One region of the Paenarthrobacter sp. TA1.8 genome, then DNA from elsewhere that is predicted to be linked to it. Evidence: riboswitches for the same ligand, from Rfam matches in the RefSeq annotation. Region 1 holds a riboswitch; each other region holds the start of a gene.
What was found. A riboswitch is a leader RNA that binds a small molecule or an ion and turns the genes downstream of it on or off. The one in region 1 is predicted to bind thiamine pyrophosphate.

Region 1 (4,385 bases):
CGCCCGTGGAGCTCAGTGGCAGGTTCAACATTCTGCGCGCTATTCCCTTCGCCCTGATGTTCCTCGGCAAAGTGGTGGCAGCGAGCTTCCTGGTTCTGTACCTGGCTGTAGCCAAAGGACCCACGGTGCGTAGCGCCGTCGTCGCCGTTCCGTTGCGGAGCCACTCAGACCTGATGGTGACAGCCACCGGGCACGTGATCTCGTTGATCCCGGGTTCACTGGTGGTGGAAGTGGACCGCTCAACGTCCACGCTGTACTTGCACGCGCTCAACATTTATGAGGAAGCGGACATCGACAAGATCCGCGAGGAAACCCAAGTCATTGAGGCGAGATTGATCCGCATCATGGGCACGCGCGAAGAAGTCGCATCCCTCAATGCAGAACAGCGCCCGGGAATGGAAGGGGCAACGCTATGAAGGAATTCGTTCTCGTGGCAACGGCTGTGATCCTTAGCCTCGCCGCGGCAGGGGCAATTGTCCGGATCGCTATCGGTCCGTCCTTGCTGGATAGGGTTCTGGCATCGGATGTCTTGCTGGCGATCCTGGGTGCCGCCCTGGCAATCGACATGGCAATGAACAAGCACCTGAACAACTTGATGCTGCTGGTGGCCCTCGCGGTGATCGGGTTCATTGGCTCGGTGACCGTGGCCCGGTTCGTAGCCGAACGGAGGGAGCAGAGCAATGAATCCTGATGCCACCGGCTTGGATTTTGTGATCGACGCCGTCACTGCACTGTTCCTGGTGGTGGGCGCACTGATGTCCCTCGGCGCTGCTATTGGCTTGTTGAGATTTCCGGACCTCATGAGCCGCATGCACGCGGCCACCAAGCCGCAGGTTTTGGGTCTATTCCTCATGCTGGCTGCGATCGGCCTCCAGATGCGGACCTGGTGGGTATGGCCAGTCCTTCTGGTGGCGTGGATTTTCCAGCTCCTGACGGCCCCGGTTTCCGCTCACATGGTGGGCCGCTCCGCCTACCGCACCAAGCACGGGCATCGCGAAATGCTCACCAAGGATGAACTTGAAGCGGTTGTGCAGCGGGCGGCCGCGGGGCAAGAGCCCGGGAGCCAGCGCTAGCAGCAGCGGAAACAACGAACGCCGGGACTACCCTCATGGGTGATCCCGGCGTTGTGTTGTGGTGAGGTTGCCTAGACGATGTCGTGGGTCTTGGCGAAGCGTGCAATGGCGCGCTGCGTGCCCCTGCTCGCCAGGACCTGGATGAGTGTGCTGACGAAGGCTGAAATCAGCGCGAAAGTCAGGGCGGAGCGAAGACTCGATTCCATGTCGTCGTTGCCCAAGGGTGGCTTGTTGCCCGTGGCCTTTTCCCACCCTTTGTTGACAAGTTTGGTACCTACGAAGCCTGCTCCGAGACTTACTCCGGCGCCGATCAGCTTGAAAAAGAGGTTCATGCTCCCAGCCTAACCGGCTCCAGCTCGTTCCAAGCGCTAGCGGCGGTTTTCCCGCTCCTTGAGGAACGCAGCCATGGAGCCGACAGGGGCCAGAACCGGGACAACATCGTGTTCGGCCGACCAAAGAGCATCCACGGTAGCGAACCCGGCGATTTCTTTGAGCAGGTAGTACGTGGGCGGCATCAGCTTCAGGGTGCCCGCGGCCTCCGCCGCAAGAATGTCCGCTACCGGCATCCACAGTGATTGCCAGGCTTCCGTGGTCTGGTGCCGCGGTTCGGCCCCCGGGGAGGGCTTGGCAACATAAAAGTAAGTGTCGAATCGCTTGGGCATGTCTGTCGGTGTGATCCAGTTGGCCCACGGGCGGAGGTCAGAGGCGTCGATGCTGAGCCCGGCTTCCTCCTTGACTTCACGGATTGCGGCGGAAAGCACCGTTCCGGCGTTCTTCGTGGCTTCGCCCGCGCCACTGCAGATGGAGCTCTGCTGCCAGTCCGCCGCGTGGCGTTGAAGCAGGTCCGAGGGGTAGTCCCAGCCGGACTCGTCCGCGGCATCCACCCGTCCACCGGGGAAGACCACCATGCCGGCGGCGAAGTCCATGGTGCTCACCCTGTGCTGGACAAAGGCTTCGAGTCCGCCCGGGGAGTCACGGAGGAGGATGATGCTCGCGGCCAGGCGCGGCTGGGGCACTTCTGGGGGAAGGGGGAAGTCTTGCTGGGGAAGGTCGGTCATGAAGGTGCCCCTTTGCCGCGGTGGATTCTGCTGGTTCATTCTCTCAGGTCTCGTTGTGGGGCCTGGTGCGCAGGGAATGGTGTGGGGTTAGCGTGCAGAGCAGGCCTCGCAACGCACCCCCGTCTTGTTGTGGGGCCTGGTGTGCAGGGAATGGTGTGGGGGAAGGGTGCAGAGTGGGCCTCGCAACGCACCCCCGGAAGCCCTCGCAACGCACCCCCGGGGAGCCCTGCAACGCACCACCACTGCCGATTGTGACCGCCTGCCGGCAACAGACCAACACCCGCCACAGACTCAGGTGTAAACTGAACCAGCCCATCAGGGCAGATTTAATAACGACAGGGGAGCGCCGCCGTCGGACTCTGCAGAGATGCAGGAGACGCGAGGGCGCTGAGAGTGCGGACAGCCGCAGACCCTCGAACCTGATCCGGTTAGTACCGGCGCAAGGGAGTCGAGCTTCTCAGAGTGTCCGGATCCGGGCGGCGCAGGCCAGCCGGATTCCGGGGAGCACTTTCCCCTCCTGTAACCTCAGGAGGCAGAAAATGACCACGGTAAACGTGAAGAAGACCAGTTATAACTGGCGTGTTGTAGACATCGTTGTGGCGGCCTTGATCGCCATCGCGGGCGGCGTGATCTTCTGGGCATGGTCCCAAGGCGCCGCACTAGTATCCATCCCCATGAACGCGACGTATCCGCCTCTCACCGGCCTGATTGCCGGCGGCTGGATGATCCCCGCGGTTCTGGGCATGCTCATTATCCGCAAGCCGGGTGCAGCCCTGTTCTGCGAAACTGTTGCCGCCACCGGTGAACTCATCATGGGTTCGCAGTACGGCACCACCGTGCTCATCTCCGGCGTTCTGCAGGGCCTGGGCGCGGAACTCATCTTTGCCGCCTTCCGGTACAAGAAGTTCAACCTGCCCACTGCCCTCCTCGCCGGTGCGGGCGCGGGCCTCTTCTGCGGCCTGAACGACTCCTTCCTCCCGTGGGGTTGGAACATCGCCTATGAAGCCGTCGACAAGCTGGCCTACATCACCTTCACCACAATTTCCGGCGCAATCATCGCGGGCGCACTCTCCTGGGTGGCGACACGCGGCCTGGCCAAGACCGGCGTGCTGAGTTCCTTCGCCTCGCGCAAGGCCGCTTCGGAGCCCGTCTTCAGCTGATGTCGGCCACGCAAAGCGGCACGGTGAGGCCTGCCGCCATCTCAGCCGAGGGCTGGGGTTGGCGGCATGCCGGCCGTGCCCAAGCTGCCATTCAGGGCCTCGACCTTCGGATCGAACCCGGGGAGCGCGTACTGCTGCTCGGACCTTCGGGTGCCGGCAAATCCACGCTCCTTCATGCCCTCGCCGGGGTGCTGGGGGATGAGGAAGATGACTCGGATGAGACCGGCTCCCTGCTGATCGACGGCGTGGCGCCCCGCGAGCAGCGTGGACGCGCGGGACTGATGCAGCAGGACCCCGAGACGCAGGTGGTTTTGTCGAGGGTTGGCGACGACGTTGCCTTCGGTGCAGAGAACCTTGCCGTGCCGCGGGACGAGATTTGGTCCCGTGTCCATGAAGCGCTCGACGACGTCGGGTTGCGTACCGCTGCCGGCGGAGGTCTGGCGTTGGATCACCCGACGGCGGCGCTCTCAGGCGGTCAGAAGCAGCGCCTTGCGCTTGCGGGCATTTTGGCGATGCGGCCCGGGCTGATCCTGTTGGACGAACCAACGGCCAACCTGGATCCTGCAGGGGTGCTGGAGGTTCGTGATGCTGTTGGGCGATGCCTGGACAAGACCGGCGCCACGCTGGTTGTGGTGGAACACCGCGTGTCCGTGTGGAAAGACCTGGTGGACAGGATTGTGGTCTTGCAGCCAGGGTCGGTCGCAGGGTCCAGCACGGCCGCAGGGACCGGGAATGCTGCCGGCGGCGTCCTCTTGGACGGCCCTCCCGACCAGGTCCTTTCCGAGGCCCGCACCCTGCTGATGTCGGCTGGCGTCTGGGTGCCGGGGTACGTTCCGGAAACCCGCACCCGCCATAAAGAACCAGACGCCGCGCAGCTTCTCCTCGCAGCCCAGGACCTTGCTGTTTCCCGACTAAAGCCACGGCGCAAAGGTTTCAAAACCATCCCGCCTGTTCCGGTGCAAACGGACATCAGTGCGCAGGTCCGGGCAGGCCAAGCCCTGACAATTACGGGTCCCAATGGTGCCGGAAAGTCCACGTTCGCGCTCACGTTGGCAGGCCTTTTGGCGCCCGTGGACGGCAAAGTGAGTGCCGCC
Region 2 (4,385 bases), 1.0 Mb from region 1:
TCGCTGAGGATGCGAGCGCGTGCTCCCGCCGCGGGATCCGGCCCGCCTGCTTGGCCAGCCTACCGGCGATCACAGCGTGTTTGAAGGCCTCGCCCATCTGCACCGGGTTCTGCGCCCGCGTTACGGCGGTGGCAAGCAGGACGGCGTCGCAGCCCAGTTCCATGGCAAGGGCAGCATCGGAGGCCGTCCCGATCCCGGCATCCAGGACCACGGGTACGGAGGCCCGGGACACGATGAGCTCAATGTTGTGGGGGTTCAGGATGCCAAGGCCGGTCCCGATGGGCGATCCCAAGGGCATCACGGCTGTTGCACCCAGGTTCTCGACCCTGAGCGCGAGTACGGGATCGTCATTGGTGTAAGCGAATACCTTGAAGCCTCGGTTCACCAGCTGCTCCGTTGCATCCACCAGTTCCACGGCGTCTGGAAGGAGCGTGTGTTCGTCCGCGATGACTTCCAGCTTCACCCAATCGGTCTCAAGTGCTTCCCGGGCCAGTTCAGCAGTCATTACGGCGTCCTTGGCCGTGAAACAACCAGCAGTATTGGGCAGCACGCGGATGTCATGGTCCACCAGCAGCTGAAACAGCGAGCCCGTTTCGGCGGGCGAATAGCGACGCATCGCCACCGTGGTGAGCTCGGTCCCCGAAGCGAGGAGCGCTGCTCCCAAGCCATCGAGGCTCGGCGCGCCTCCGGTACCCATGATGAGGCGGGAACCGAATTCGACGCCGTCGATCACCAGTGCGTCGGTGCGAACGTCAACGTTTGCTGTTGTCATGATTAGCCTCCCTGGACTGCTGTTACGAGTTCAAGTTCGTCTCCGTCGGAGAGCGCTGTCACGGCCCATTGGCTGCGCGGCACCACCTCGGAATTGCGTGCGACAGCGACTCCCAGCTTGCCGCCGTCGGCCGCTTGTCCGCGAGGGTCCAAGGCGCGACCGGTGACGGCGGTGACGAGGGTACTGACGGATGCGCCGTCAGAGACTGCGTGGTCGGTTCCGTTCACTGTGATGTTCATGCTGTTTCCTTGGTGGTGGTTCGTGCTGCTGGTGTGAGTGTTCGGGCAACAGGGGCGTTGCCCACGAAACGATGGGGCAGGAAGGGGGCCCACCGGGAGTCCGTGGAGCCTTTGAGGAGTTCCCCCACGATCTTGGCGGCCACCGGAGTCAGGAGGACTCCGTGGCGGAAGAATCCTGTGGCAATCACCAGGCCGTCGATGCCACCGTTGGAAACACCGACCCGTCCGAGCAGTGGAGCGTTGTCCGGAGTTCCGGGCCGGGCGCGGGCGGTTGCTTCAAGGAGTTCCAGTTCAGCCACTGCGGGGACCAATACTTGGGCGTCCCTCAGCAATTGGTAAACGCCACCCGCCGAGACCGCGTTGGAAGAGGCTGACAACCCGTCTTCGCGTTGCGTGGCTCCAATCACCACAGTTCCGTCGTCCCGGGGCACGATGTAAACCGGCACCCCGCGAACCATCCCGCGAATCGTTGATGTGACCAAGGGCCGCAGGTGATCGGGGACGCGAAGCCGGAGGATGTCCCCGTAGACCGGCCTTACGGGAAGCCTGAGGCCTTCAGGGAGACCGGAGAGTTGGGACGCCCCGAGCCCGTTGGCCACCACCGTTTCTCCGGCGTGAACGGTGACTCCTGAGTCCAGCGCCACGCCTGTGACACGCCCGCCTTCCCACAGCAAACCGCGCGCCCTGGAAGCAATGGCGAATCCGTCATCGGCTCCCGACACCCAGGAACTGTCATTGGGCGAATGGGCTGCCAGTCCTGCCAGGAGGCATGCCGCGAGTTTCCTTGGATCGACTTGGTGGTCGGCAGGTATATCGAAAGCACAGGAGATCTGCGGGCTGAGGAGCGGCTCCCGTTGCCTCGCGTCCCGCAGAGCGATAGGTTCGACTTCCAGGCCAGCCGCAAGCTGGACCGACCTTAAGTCCGCGAGCGCCCGGCGGTCGGCTGCGTCGGCACCCACGGCGAGGGTCGGCGTCGTGCGATATCCGTTGTCCTCCGCGCCTTGATGCAGGCCGTCCACGAAGGAGGGCCAGAGCTGGGAAGACTCAAGCATTAACTCAAGAAGGTCTTCTTCCTGGTAATGGAGTTCGCTGACGGGTGCAAGCATGCCTGCCGCTGCGAAGGACGCGCCGGAAGCGGGAGCGGGGTCGATCAGCGCAACTGAACGGCCCAATCGCCGGGCTTCGTGAGCGATGCCGAGGCCGATGACGCCACCACCAATGACGGCAACGTCTGCCTGGAGGCGGGTATGGCGGGAATCTGCCATTCGTTTCCTTCCCTACGCCGGTACTAGCCGGATCAGGTCAAGCGGTCGGCGCTGAAGCCCTCTCAGCCGGACAGTCATATGACGAATGTCGCGGCTCCCGCAGTACGAGCCCAGTTTAGAGGAACTACTCTGGTTCCCATGACTCAGCCTGACGCTCTTGCCTCCGCCCGCCTTTACCTGTGCACCGATGCCCGTAAGGAGCAGGGCGATTTTGAGGACTTTGTGGACGCCGCTTTCGAAGGCGGCGTGGACATCATCCAACTCCGCGACAAGACGCTGGAAGCTGCCGAGGAACTGGAGATGTTGGCCGTCCTGCGGAGCGTCGCACAACGGCACGGACGGCTTTGGGCGGTCAACGACCGGGCCGATGTTGCCAGCATTTCAGGGGCTCCCGTGTTCCACATCGGGCAAAAGGACCTGCCCCTGACTGCAGCCCGGACCCTCCTGCCGAACGCCACCGGCATCGGCCTCTCCACCCACACAACCGAACAAATCGATGCCGCTGTGGCCACCTCCCAAGGGCCCCTGGGACTGGACTATTTCTGCGTGGGTCCGGTCTGGGCAACACCCACCAAACCCGGTCGCGCTGCTGTCGGTTTGGACCTGGTCACATATGCCGCAGAAGCGGTCAAGCGCTCGGGCGACGGTGTGACCCTCCCATGGTTCGCCATTGGTGGCATCGATCTCAGCAACGTTGAACAGGTTGTGAAAGCGGGCGCCGGCCGGATCGTGGTGGTCCGCGCCATCACAGCGGCACCGGACCCGACGGCGGCGGCCAAGTCGCTGCTGGAAGCCTTGGATTCCGTCTAGGGAAGCCGGAGGTTCCGCGCGATCCGCGGGCTAGGCGGTCAGGCCGAGGCCAGTCATCCGGCGGGCGTGCTTTTCGGCGAGCTCCGTCGTCAGCCTTTTCGCCGCGGCACGCGCGTCCCCGCCGCTTTTCAGCATCGGCCCCAGCAGGGGGTGTTCCATGCCCACGCGTTGCGCCTGCGTCAGCGCTTCCCCCACCAAGCGGCGGCCCCACAGCGCCAATCGCGAAGCGAGGCGCGGGTCATCTGCCAAGGCCCGCCTGAGCAGGACGCGAAGGACTTCCGTGGCCTGATCGGGTGAAGCAACGCGCTCAACGAAATGCTGCGTTGTCGGGTCGAGGAACATCGAGACAGCCCTATAGAAATCCGATGACACAGTATCGATGACATAGGCCTTCATCACGGATTCGAACCAGTCCCCCGGCTTGGTGCGCTCGTGGAAGTGATCGAAGGAGCGCTGAAACGGCAGCATGGCACGTTCGGGATCCAGACCCATCTCCGACAGGCGGTCGTTGAGGAGGGCGAAGTTTCCGTAGGCCCCCACTGCGATCTTCGCGAGCACGGACCTGTCGTGAAGCGTGGGTGCATAGCGGGAATCCAGGGAGAGCCGCCCGAAGGCGGACAGTTCGCCATACGCCATGGCTCCAAGCAACTCCGCTGAGAGTTGCCCGGCATAGGCTGCGGCGTCCGGGGAAGTGCCCATGATCCAAGACTATCGGCCCATTTCGGGCTAACCTGATTTTCGTGTCACATCATCGGATTGCGCCCAACGTCGACGACTCGTCGGACCAGCTCGCCTCGGCCCTCGCCGCCCTGAGGACGGAGCTGGAACTCCCCGGCGAATACCCGGCAGAAGCTGTGGACGAGGCCCGGGAAGCGGTGGAGGCCCTTGAGCTGCCAGCCCAGGACCTGCGGGATATCCCTTTTGTGACCATCGACCCCGCGACGTCCACCGACCTGGACCAGGCTCTGTTCATTGAAAGGGCCGGTGATGGGTACAAGGTCCTCTATGCCATCGCCGATGTGCCTTCCTTCGTGGCTCCCGGCGGCGCGCTGGATACCGAAACGCGTCAACGCGGGCAGACGTTCTACGCCCCTGACGGGCGGATCCCGCTGCATCCGGAGGTCATCAGTGAGAACGCGGGAAGCCTGCTGGCCGACCAGGATTGCAGCGCGTTCGTTTGGGATTTCGACCTGGACGGGAAAGCTGAAATTTTGGCCGTCACCGTTGCCCGTGCGACTGTGCGCAGCAGGGCAAAGCTGAGCTACAAGGGCGCACAACAGCAGATCGACGACGGTACTG
Region 3 (4,385 bases), 1.4 Mb from region 1:
TCCGGCAGGTAGACCTTTCCGCCGGAGGCCAGGAACTCCTCGCTCTTTTCCCGCATCCCGCTGTACATCCCGGCGATTGCGGCCTGCGACTCTGCCGAACCATACTCGTCACGGATGTCCTGGCTGATGCGCATCGAACAGAACTTGGGGCCGCACATGGAGCAGAAATGCGCGGTCTTCGCCGGCTCGGCGGGCAGGGTCTCGTCGTGGAAGGATTCTGCCGTGACCGGGTCAAGGGACAAAGCGAACTGGTCCCTCCAGCGGAACTCGAACCGTGCCTTGGAAAGAGCATCATCACGCTCATGGGCCCCCGGATGTCCCTTGGCGAGGTCCGCTGCGTGAGCCGCGATCTTATACGTGATGACACCGGTCTTGACGTCGTCCTTGTTGGGAAGCCCCAGATGCTCCTTGGGGGTCACGTAGCAGAGCATCGCCGTGCCGTAGCGGGCAATCTCCGTGGCGCCGATTGCTGACGTGATGTGGTCATAGCCGGGGGCGATATCGGTAACCAACGGCCCCAACGTGTAGAACGGCGCACCGTTGCAGAGTTCCTGCTGACGCTCCACATTTTCCCGCACCAGATGGAAGGGAATGTGCCCGGGTCCCTCCACCATGACCTGCACGTCGAATTCCCACGCCCGCTGGGTCAGCTCCGCGAGCGTATCAAGCTCGGCGAACTGCGCGGCGTCGTTGGCGTCGGCGATGGAACCCGGGCGGAGACCGTCACCCAGGGAGAACGCGACATCGTATTTGGCGAAGATTTCGCACAACTCATCAAAGTGCGTGTAAAGGAAGTTCTCCTGGTGGTGTGCCAGGCACCACCCGGCCATAATCGATCCGCCGCGGGAAACGATGCCCGTGACGCGGTTGGCGGTCAAGGGCACGTACCTCAGCAGAACGCCAGCGTGAATGGTCATATAGTCCACACCCTGCTCGCATTGCTCGATCACGGTATCGCGGAAGATCTCCCACGTCAGCTGGTTGGCCTCCCCGTTTACCTTCTCAAGTGCCTGGTAAATAGGCACTGTTCCGATCGGAACGGGCGAGTTGCGGATGATCCACTCGCGAGTGGTGTGGATGTCATCTCCGGTGGAGAGGTCCATCACCGTGTCAGCGCCCCACTGGGCTGCCCACTGCAGTTTGTCCACTTCCTCTGCAATGGAGCTGGTGACTGCCGAGTTGCCGATGTTGGCGTTGATCTTGACCAAGAATGCCTTGCCAATGATCATCGGCTCGGATTCAGGGTGGTTGATGTTGTTCGGAATAATTGCCCTTCCCGCGGCGACTTCGCTGCGGACCAGCTCAACGTCACAGTTCTCCCGCAACGCAACGAACTGCATCTCCGGAGTCACGACGCCTTGTTTCGCGTAGTGCATTTGCGTGACGGTCTTACCCGCGACGGCGCGGCGCGGCACCGGTTGCGCACCCTTCCACTCCGCTGACGCGGCTCCACGCCGAACCGCGGACTTACCGTCGTCGAGCAGGTTCCTTTCCCGCCCCGAATAAGCCTCCGTATCTCCGCGGGATTCGATCCATGGTGCACGGAAAGGATCCAGGCCCACCACGGGATCGCTTCCGGGTCCCGCTGTTCGGTATACCTGCAGAGGCTTGTTTGCTTGCCCATTGGGAGATGGCTCCAAGGCGATCTCCGTGACGGGGACCCGTATGCCGTTACCTGGGTCTTCCAGCCAAGCCAACGAATGGGACTTCAGGGATTGCGTTACAGTTTCCGCCGTATTTTGGACAGTATTCGTCTGGTTTTGGGCAGGGCTGTGCTGTGTTTCTGTGGTGCTCAAGGGAATACTCACTTCCTTCGCCGGCATTACCCGGACAGGTTCAACGGTCGCAGACTGCGTCAGTCCGATCTCAGCCCCTGCAGGGGCCCCCGTGTGGTCGTAGACGAAGCTACCACAGCTCCCGACGGGCTCCCAGTCACATGCAGGCACCAGGCTCCAACACGCCGCTCCCGTTACGCTTTTGCCATGGCCAACATCATCGAATTCAGCGGACCTGCGCTCGTATCGGCAGACGAAGAGCGCCAGGGGCTGTGGTCCGTAGACGGCATACTGACGTTTGAGCGTCCCGGTGCGACGCCGGACAGGATATTGGATGGCTGGGTCCTGCCAGGTTTGGTTGATGCCCACTGTCACATCGGACTCGGCCTTGGAGGAGCGGTGGATGAACAGGCAACGCTCGCCCAGGCCCAAGCAGACCTCAACGCCGGAACGCTGCTGATCCGCGATTGCGGATCGCCCGCCGACACCCGCTGGGTGCAGCAACGAACGGACCTGCCGCGACTGATCAGGTCGGGTCGGCATATCGCCCGGAGTCGGCGTTATCTTCGCGGTTTGGGTCATGAAATTGAGCCGCGGGAACTAGTGGAAACGGTCCGAAAGGAAGCCCGTGACGGAGATGGCTGGGTGAAACTTGTGGGCGACTGGATCGATCGCGGCGTTGGAGACCTCGCTGCCTCGTTCCCCGCGAAGACCGTCAAGGAAGCCATTTCCGCGGCCCACGATGAGGGAGCAAGGGTCACCGCGCATTGTTTCGGCGAGGACACCATCGATGACATGCTCGACGCCAACATCGACTGCATAGAGCACGCCACCGGACTCCTTCCGCGGCACCTTCCCCGTTTGGTGGAACAGTCAGTGCCCATCGTCCCCACCCTGGTCAACATCGCTACCTTCCCGGATATCGCAGCCCAGGCAGCGCCGAAGTTTCCGGAGTACGCGGACCACATGATGCGTCTCTGGGAGCGTCGTCGCGAGCGTGTGCTGGAGGCCTTCGAAGCGGGGGTTTCCGTCTATGCCGGTACCGACGCCGGTAGCGTGATCAAACACGGCAGGATTGCGGACGAAATGATGGAACTGCACGACGCCGGCCTTCCGCCGGCGGCGGTCCTGCACGCCGCCGCCTGGGGCGCCCGTGAGTGGCTGGGAGTCGAGGGCATCAGCGAAGGCGCAAGTGCCGACGTCGTGCTGTGCAGTGACGATCCACGCCGTCATCCGGGTACCATCGCGGCGCTCAAACATGTCGTGCTCAGGGGTAATGTCGTTCGTTAGGAATAAATTGAAGCTTCAAGTAATTTAGATAGGTAAGAAGGTGCCGATGCGCGGCCACCTCAGAACCGGGAGCTTCACATGACCTCATCATTCAGCCAGGATCTTCTGCCTGCCGAACTCACCATGGGCACCGTCATGCTCAAGGTGGGCGACATGAAGGTCATGAGCGACTACTATCAGCGAGCACTTGGCCTGGAAGTCGTGGCTGAGCAGGATGGTGGCCTGTACCTCGGACGCGTAGCCAAGCCCGTTGTCCACCTTGCCCCCGCTGCGGGACTGCAGATTCCCGGGCGGGGAGAGGCCGGTCTGTTCCACACGGCAATCCTGTTCCAGGATCAGCCGTCGCTGGCCGCGACTATTGCTACGGCGGCGGAGTACGAACCTCGTGCTTTCGCAGGCAGCGCCGACCACCTGGTGAGCGAAGCGTTCTACTTCACTGACCCCGAAGGCAACGGAATTGAGCTTTACTACGACAAGCCGCGTGAGCTCTGGCAGTGGGACGGCAGCAATGTTGTGATGGACAATGTGGCCTTGCCTCCGCAGCGCTTCCTCCAGCAGCACCTGAGTGAAGCTGCAGTGACGGGTCAACGCGAGGCCGCTGCCGGGATCGGGCACGTGCACCTGCAGGTGGGTGACGTCGAAACTGCGCAAAAGTTCTATGTGGAGACCCTCGGCTTCGAGCGGACCGCAGGCTGGCATGGCCAGGCGTTGTTCGTTTCCGCCGGCGGCTACCACCATCACATGGCCATGAACGTCTGGAACAGCCGCGGAGCCGGCCCCCGAAAGGACACTCTCGGACTCGGGGAGGTTCTGATCGAAGTGCCCGGAAGTGACGACGTCGCAGCGTTGGCGGATCGCCTGAAGGTTGCAGGAGTGCAGCATCAGCACACCGGGGCCGAGCTTCAGTTTGAGGACCCTTGGCGGAACAAGCTGCGGGTTGCCGTCCGCTAGCAGCTTGCCGCTTCTCCTGCACTAGGCTGGGCAGTGACGGCACGGAGCCATTCGGATTCGTGCCGCCGCCCCGTCAGCACGAAGGAATGAGAGTACTCTCCATGGGCTTTGCCGAAATTTTTGTAGCCACCCACGATGAAGCACTCAAGCGGGCAGCTGCCCTTGAAAAGGGTGCCGATGTAACCGGCCCTGCCGTGAGGATTGAGGGAATCACCGACTTCGAGGTGGAGCAGTTGGGCGACCTCGCAGGACAAGCTGTCCACGCCGCCGGAGCTGACTATGAGCTTGCCCTGGTTGATGTCACCAGTGATGCCCTTCTTGGGGTTCCTGAAGCCATGGTGAGGGCGTTGGCCGAACTGCTCACCTATG
Region 4 (4,385 bases), 1.7 Mb from region 1:
CTACCTCGTGACTTGCATCACCAGTTGTAACGGACTCTCCCGGCACCGTGCCCATACAGCCTACAGGGTTTGAGCGAGATTAACGCGATCCGGCCAGCGACGCGCGGACGTGTCGCCGCAATTGGCCTCAAGTGCGTGCCCGGAAAGCTACTCAGCGCACGTGAACGAAGCCTGGGCAAACAGCCTGGGAGCATCGAAAAACGCCGTCTCGTAGCGGCAGGACTGAGTGAAAGCATCCATCATCGCAGTCCGCTCCGTGCCAGAAGCCGCGACGGCCGCGGCAGCAGTGAAGTTGATCGCTTTCCGCGTTGCCGCCGCGAAATCCTCGTCGGCATAGGTCTTCAACCAGTCCGCATATGCGTGGTCCGCCGGCGCGCCGGCGTCTACGTATGCCGTATGAAGCTGCTGCCCCACCTCCGCGTACAACCAATAACAGGGCAGGATCGCCGCCAGCACCACGGCGTAGCTGCCGGCGGCGGATGTTGCCAGTAAATGGTCCACGTAGGACTTGGTAACCGGTCCGGTTGCCGTGGAGGCTTCGCGCGTGCTCAACCAGTTCCTGTGCAACTCCGATTCAACCTCCAGGCACTGCTGTGATGCCTTTGCCCAGAACAGTTGTTCTTCCTCCGTGGGCGCCAAGGCGCCCGCACGTGCCAGGACCCTCGAATACCCATTGAGATAGATGGCGTCCTGGGCAAGGTAGTAATTGAAGTCACGTTCCGGCAGCTCGCCGGATTGAAGTCCTTGAATAAACGGGAGCCCGTAAATCGCTTCGAGTTCGGGGACGGCTTCGTTCCACATCGCCGCAGCGAAAGCGCCCGGCGTGGATGCCTGCTGGAAGTGGTGGAAGTGGTTCACGGGCCCGTTGCCTTGACCCACGTGCAGGCTGTCAGAGGCCTGCAATGCCCCTAGCAACCACGGCTTGACTTCCCGCAATGAAACTTCCCAGTCACCGGTTCGTGCCTGGACTGTGGCCAAGGCGGAAGACAGAGAGCACCCGGTACCGTGGCTATTCCGCGTTGCAACCCGGGGACCTGCCACTTCGACCACGTCCTGGGACAGCAGCCCGCTCGTGTTCACCAGCGCGTCCGGGCACTCCGGCCCTGGCAGGTGGCCACCTTTGACCAGGACCGTGTTTCCGTACTCCGCTGCCAGCCGTTTGCCCTGGTCCAGCGCCGAAGCCCAGTCAGTTGCCTCGGGCTCCCCCAGCAACATGGCCAGTTCAGGAAGGTTCGGCGTAATGAGGTGGGCCAAAGGCAGCAGCGAGCGCAATGCCTTCTCAGCAGACTCCCGCAGCAGCCGGTCACCGCTGGTGGCCACCATCACCGGATCAAGGACCACGACGGCGGGACTCACCTCTTCGAGCCAGCCCCGGACCTGGTTGATGACGGCTGCGTCGCCGAGCATTCCGATCTTGACGGCGTCAATGGTGATGTCGGCACTAATGGCTTCCAGTTGCTGACGCAGGAAGTGCGCGGGAGGGACGTGGACGGCACTGACCTCCCTGGTGTTTTGCGCGGTGAGGGCCGTGATGGCAGCCATGCCATACCCGCCAAAAGCGGCGATGCTCTTCAGGTCCGCCTGGATTCCGGCACCACCTGAAGGGTCCGAGCCGGCAATGCTCAGAATGCGCGGGGTTGGACGGCCCGAAGCCGGAGCGTCGAGGGGGTACACCGATGAATATGATGATGCAGTCATGAGACATCCCTTCGCCGGTGCTAACCGGACAGGTTCAACGGGTTTGGATCTCAGCCTGGCCCAACGCCCGGCACCCCGTGTCAGTCCCCAAGCGTAGCCGGGAAGCAACGCGCCGCGGGAACCGGGCCACACCGACGCCCGGATGTGACTCTGAACGCAGCCTGTGCGTGGCTTGCAGAGCGGACGCAAAAGGACCCCGCGCTACCCGCCGTTTGGCAGTTAGCGCAGGGCCCTCTTCAACTTATTCGCCGCGATTAGAGCTCGGAAGCAGGAACTCCAACGCCGAGGATGATGGGCTCATCCTTTGGTGCCTTCTTGGCCGGTTCCACAGGCGCCTTGGCCTCATGGGCCGAACCCCGGGTGGCCGACGCTGTCGCCTCATGGTGTTCAACGCTGGTTTCATTGGCCGCGCCCTGGGCCCTGCTGGCGCTCCGGTTACGGCGACCACGACGACCACGCGAGGCTGAAGCAGCCTCCGGATCTTCCTCGGCAGTCCGTGCCGGAGAAGCAGCCTTCGGGGCTGAAATCGGAGCGGCTTCCTGCTCGGGTGCCGGAGCCGCACCGAGGTGCGAAAACGCTTCGGCCAGCAGATCCAGGCTCATGGCAGGCTTGGCTGCCTGCGGTTCCTCGTGGTGCTCAACGAACGGCAAGGCAACTTCTTCCCCGCCGAAGCGCAGCACGGGAGTAGATCTTGCTTCCTGGACTGCTGCTTCCCTGCTTGCAGCATCGCGGGCTGAAGTCCCTGCTTCGCCGCTGCCTGCTTCACTACTGGCGGCGGTGCCGGCTGTAGGGCTTGCGTCCGGCTCGTGCCGGCCTGCCGCCCGCGCTTCCTCCTCTGCACGGTGAACTTCGTCGTCGTGCAGGTGTGCGGCGTGCGCTGCAGCGGCAATCGTCGCCAGGGCGGCCCTGGTTGCCTCGGCTTTGGCTATCCGGGCAGGATCCTGCGGTTCAGCCGTGGTGGATGCTGCGGCCGGGGCGGACGTGGTGGTGTGGACCTGCGCGGGAGCTTCGGCAACAGCCGGTCCCCCGCCCTTGCCGCGGCGGCGTTTGCGTTCGGTCCGCGCAGCAGGCTGCTGCGCTTCCGTATGCGGGCGGTGATGTTCAGCAGCCACCACGTTGGCGCGTCGGTGCTCAACGGGCTCGTCGTGCGTGACGACACCTCGGCCAGCGCAGTGCTCGCACTGCTCACCGAAGACCTCAAGGAGGCCGGTACCCATGCGCTTGCGCGTCATCTGGACCAGGCCCAGCGACGTTACTTCGGCCACCTGGTGCTTGGTGCGGTCCCGGCCGAGGCACTCCACCATGCGGCGGAGGACGAGGTCGCGGTTGGATTCAAGGACCATGTCAATGAAGTCAATGACGATAATGCCGCCGATATCGCGCAGACGAAGCTGGCGAACAACTTCCTCGGCCGCTTCCAGGTTGTTCTTGGTGACGGTTTCTTCAAGGTTTCCGCCACTGCCGGTGAACTTGCCGGTGTTGACGTCCACCACAGTCATGGCCTCGGTGCGGTCGATGACCAACGAACCGCCGGACGGCAGGAAGACCTTCCGCTCCAGGGCCTTGTGGATCTGCTCATCAATGCGCCAGGCGGCGAAGATGTCCTGATCCTTGGTCCACTTTTCGAGGCGGCCCACCAGATCAGGGGCAACGTATGTCACGTAAGCCTCGATGGTGTCCCAGGCGTCGTCGCCGGAGACGATCAGTTTGGAGAAGTCCTCGTTGAAGACGTCACGGACCACCTTGATGGTGAGGTCAGGTTCGCCGTAGAGCAGTTCCGGAGCCAGGACCTTGGTGGACGAGGCCTGTCCTTCAATGCCTTCCCACTGCGCACGCAGACGGTTGATGTCGTGGGTGAGCTCTTCCTCCGAAGCGCCCTCGGCTGCTGTCCGAACAATGACACCGGCGTTCTCCGGCAGGCGGTCCTTCAGGATGCGCTTGAGGCGGTTGCGCTCGACGTCGGGCAGCTTGCGTGAGATGCCGGTCATGGAACCACCGGGTACGTACACCAGGTAGCGGCCCGGCAAGGAGATCTGGCTGGTAAGGCGGGCACCCTTGTGTCCCACGGGGTCCTTGGTGACCTGGACCAGGACGGAGTCGCCGGACTTCAGGGCGTTCTCGATCCGGCGCGGCTGGCCTTCAAGGTTGACTGCGTCCCAGTTGACTTCACCGGCGTACAGGACCGCGTTACGGCCCCGTCCGATGTCCACGAACGCAGCTTCCATGGACGGCAGCACGTTCTGGACCTTGCCCAAGTACACGTTGCCGATCAGGGAGTCCTGCTGGGTCTTGGACACGAAGTGCTCAGCAAGCACGCCGTCTTCCAGGACACCAATCTGTATTCTGTCGTCGCGCTGGCGGACGATCATCTGGCGGTCCACCGACTCGCGGCGGGCAAGGAACTCAGCCTCGGTGATGACCTGGCGGCGGCGTCCGGTTTCACGGGACTCGCGTCGGCGCTGCTTCTTGGCCTCCAGCCTGGTGGAGCCCTTGACGCCGGTAACGCGGTTGGAGGGTGCTGTCTCCGTGATGGGGCGCGGCGCGCGGACACGGGTGACTGTGTTGGGCGGGTCATCATCCGAGCCGCCGGTCAGTTCAAGATCCTGGTCTCCACGGCGGCGACGACGCCTGCGCCGAGACGTGACACCTTCTTCGAGGGCTTCTACTACCGGCGCTTCCTCGTCCTC

Region 2: linked by a shared signal. The riboswitch ahead of thiO (glycine oxidase ThiO) and the one ahead of ACNAOT_RS20435 (ECF transporter S component) in region 1 are both predicted to bind thiamine pyrophosphate.
Region 3: linked by a shared signal. The riboswitch ahead of thiC (phosphomethylpyrimidine synthase ThiC) and the one ahead of ACNAOT_RS20435 (ECF transporter S component) in region 1 are both predicted to bind thiamine pyrophosphate.
Region 4: linked by a shared signal. The riboswitch ahead of thiD (bifunctional hydroxymethylpyrimidine kinase/phosphomethylpyrimidine kinase) and the one ahead of ACNAOT_RS20435 (ECF transporter S component) in region 1 are both predicted to bind thiamine pyrophosphate.

The regions. Positions count from the first base shown of each region.
Region 1 covers NZ_CP184287.1:4,385,218-4,389,602, reverse strand. The annotation lists gene ACNAOT_RS20460 (Na+/H+ antiporter subunit E) at 1-416, shown strand, start outside; gene ACNAOT_RS20455 (monovalent cation/H+ antiporter complex subunit F) at 413-691, shown strand; gene mnhG (monovalent cation/H(+) antiporter subunit G) at 681-1,073, shown strand; gene ACNAOT_RS20445 (DUF4235 domain-containing protein) at 1,145-1,405, opposite strand; gene ACNAOT_RS20440 (NUDIX hydrolase) at 1,442-2,131, opposite strand; TPP riboswitch at 2,459-2,595, shown strand; gene ACNAOT_RS20435 (ECF transporter S component) at 2,671-3,291, shown strand; gene ACNAOT_RS20430 (ABC transporter ATP-binding protein) at 3,291-4,385, shown strand, end outside.
Region 2 covers NZ_CP184287.1:3,356,253-3,360,637, forward strand. The annotation lists gene ACNAOT_RS15560 (thiazole synthase) at 1-772, opposite strand, end outside; gene thiS (sulfur carrier protein ThiS) at 775-1,011, opposite strand; gene thiO (glycine oxidase ThiO) at 1,008-2,276, opposite strand; TPP riboswitch at 2,269-2,387, opposite strand; gene thiE (thiamine phosphate synthase) at 2,415-3,086, shown strand; gene ACNAOT_RS15580 (ferritin-like fold-containing protein) at 3,117-3,785, opposite strand; gene ACNAOT_RS15585 (RNB domain-containing ribonuclease) at 3,827-4,385, shown strand, end outside.
Region 3 covers NZ_CP184287.1:3,001,028-3,005,412, reverse strand. The annotation lists gene thiC (phosphomethylpyrimidine synthase ThiC) at 1-1,796, opposite strand, end outside; TPP riboswitch at 1,792-1,899, opposite strand; gene ACNAOT_RS14000 (amidohydrolase family protein) at 1,983-3,065, shown strand; gene ACNAOT_RS13995 (VOC family protein) at 3,144-4,016, shown strand; gene ACNAOT_RS13990 (hypothetical protein) at 4,103-4,385, shown strand, end outside.
Region 4 covers NZ_CP184287.1:2,723,705-2,728,089, forward strand. The annotation lists gene thiD (bifunctional hydroxymethylpyrimidine kinase/phosphomethylpyrimidine kinase) at 148-1,698, opposite strand; TPP riboswitch at 1,688-1,786, opposite strand; gene ACNAOT_RS12585 (Rne/Rng family ribonuclease) at 1,953-4,385, opposite strand, start outside.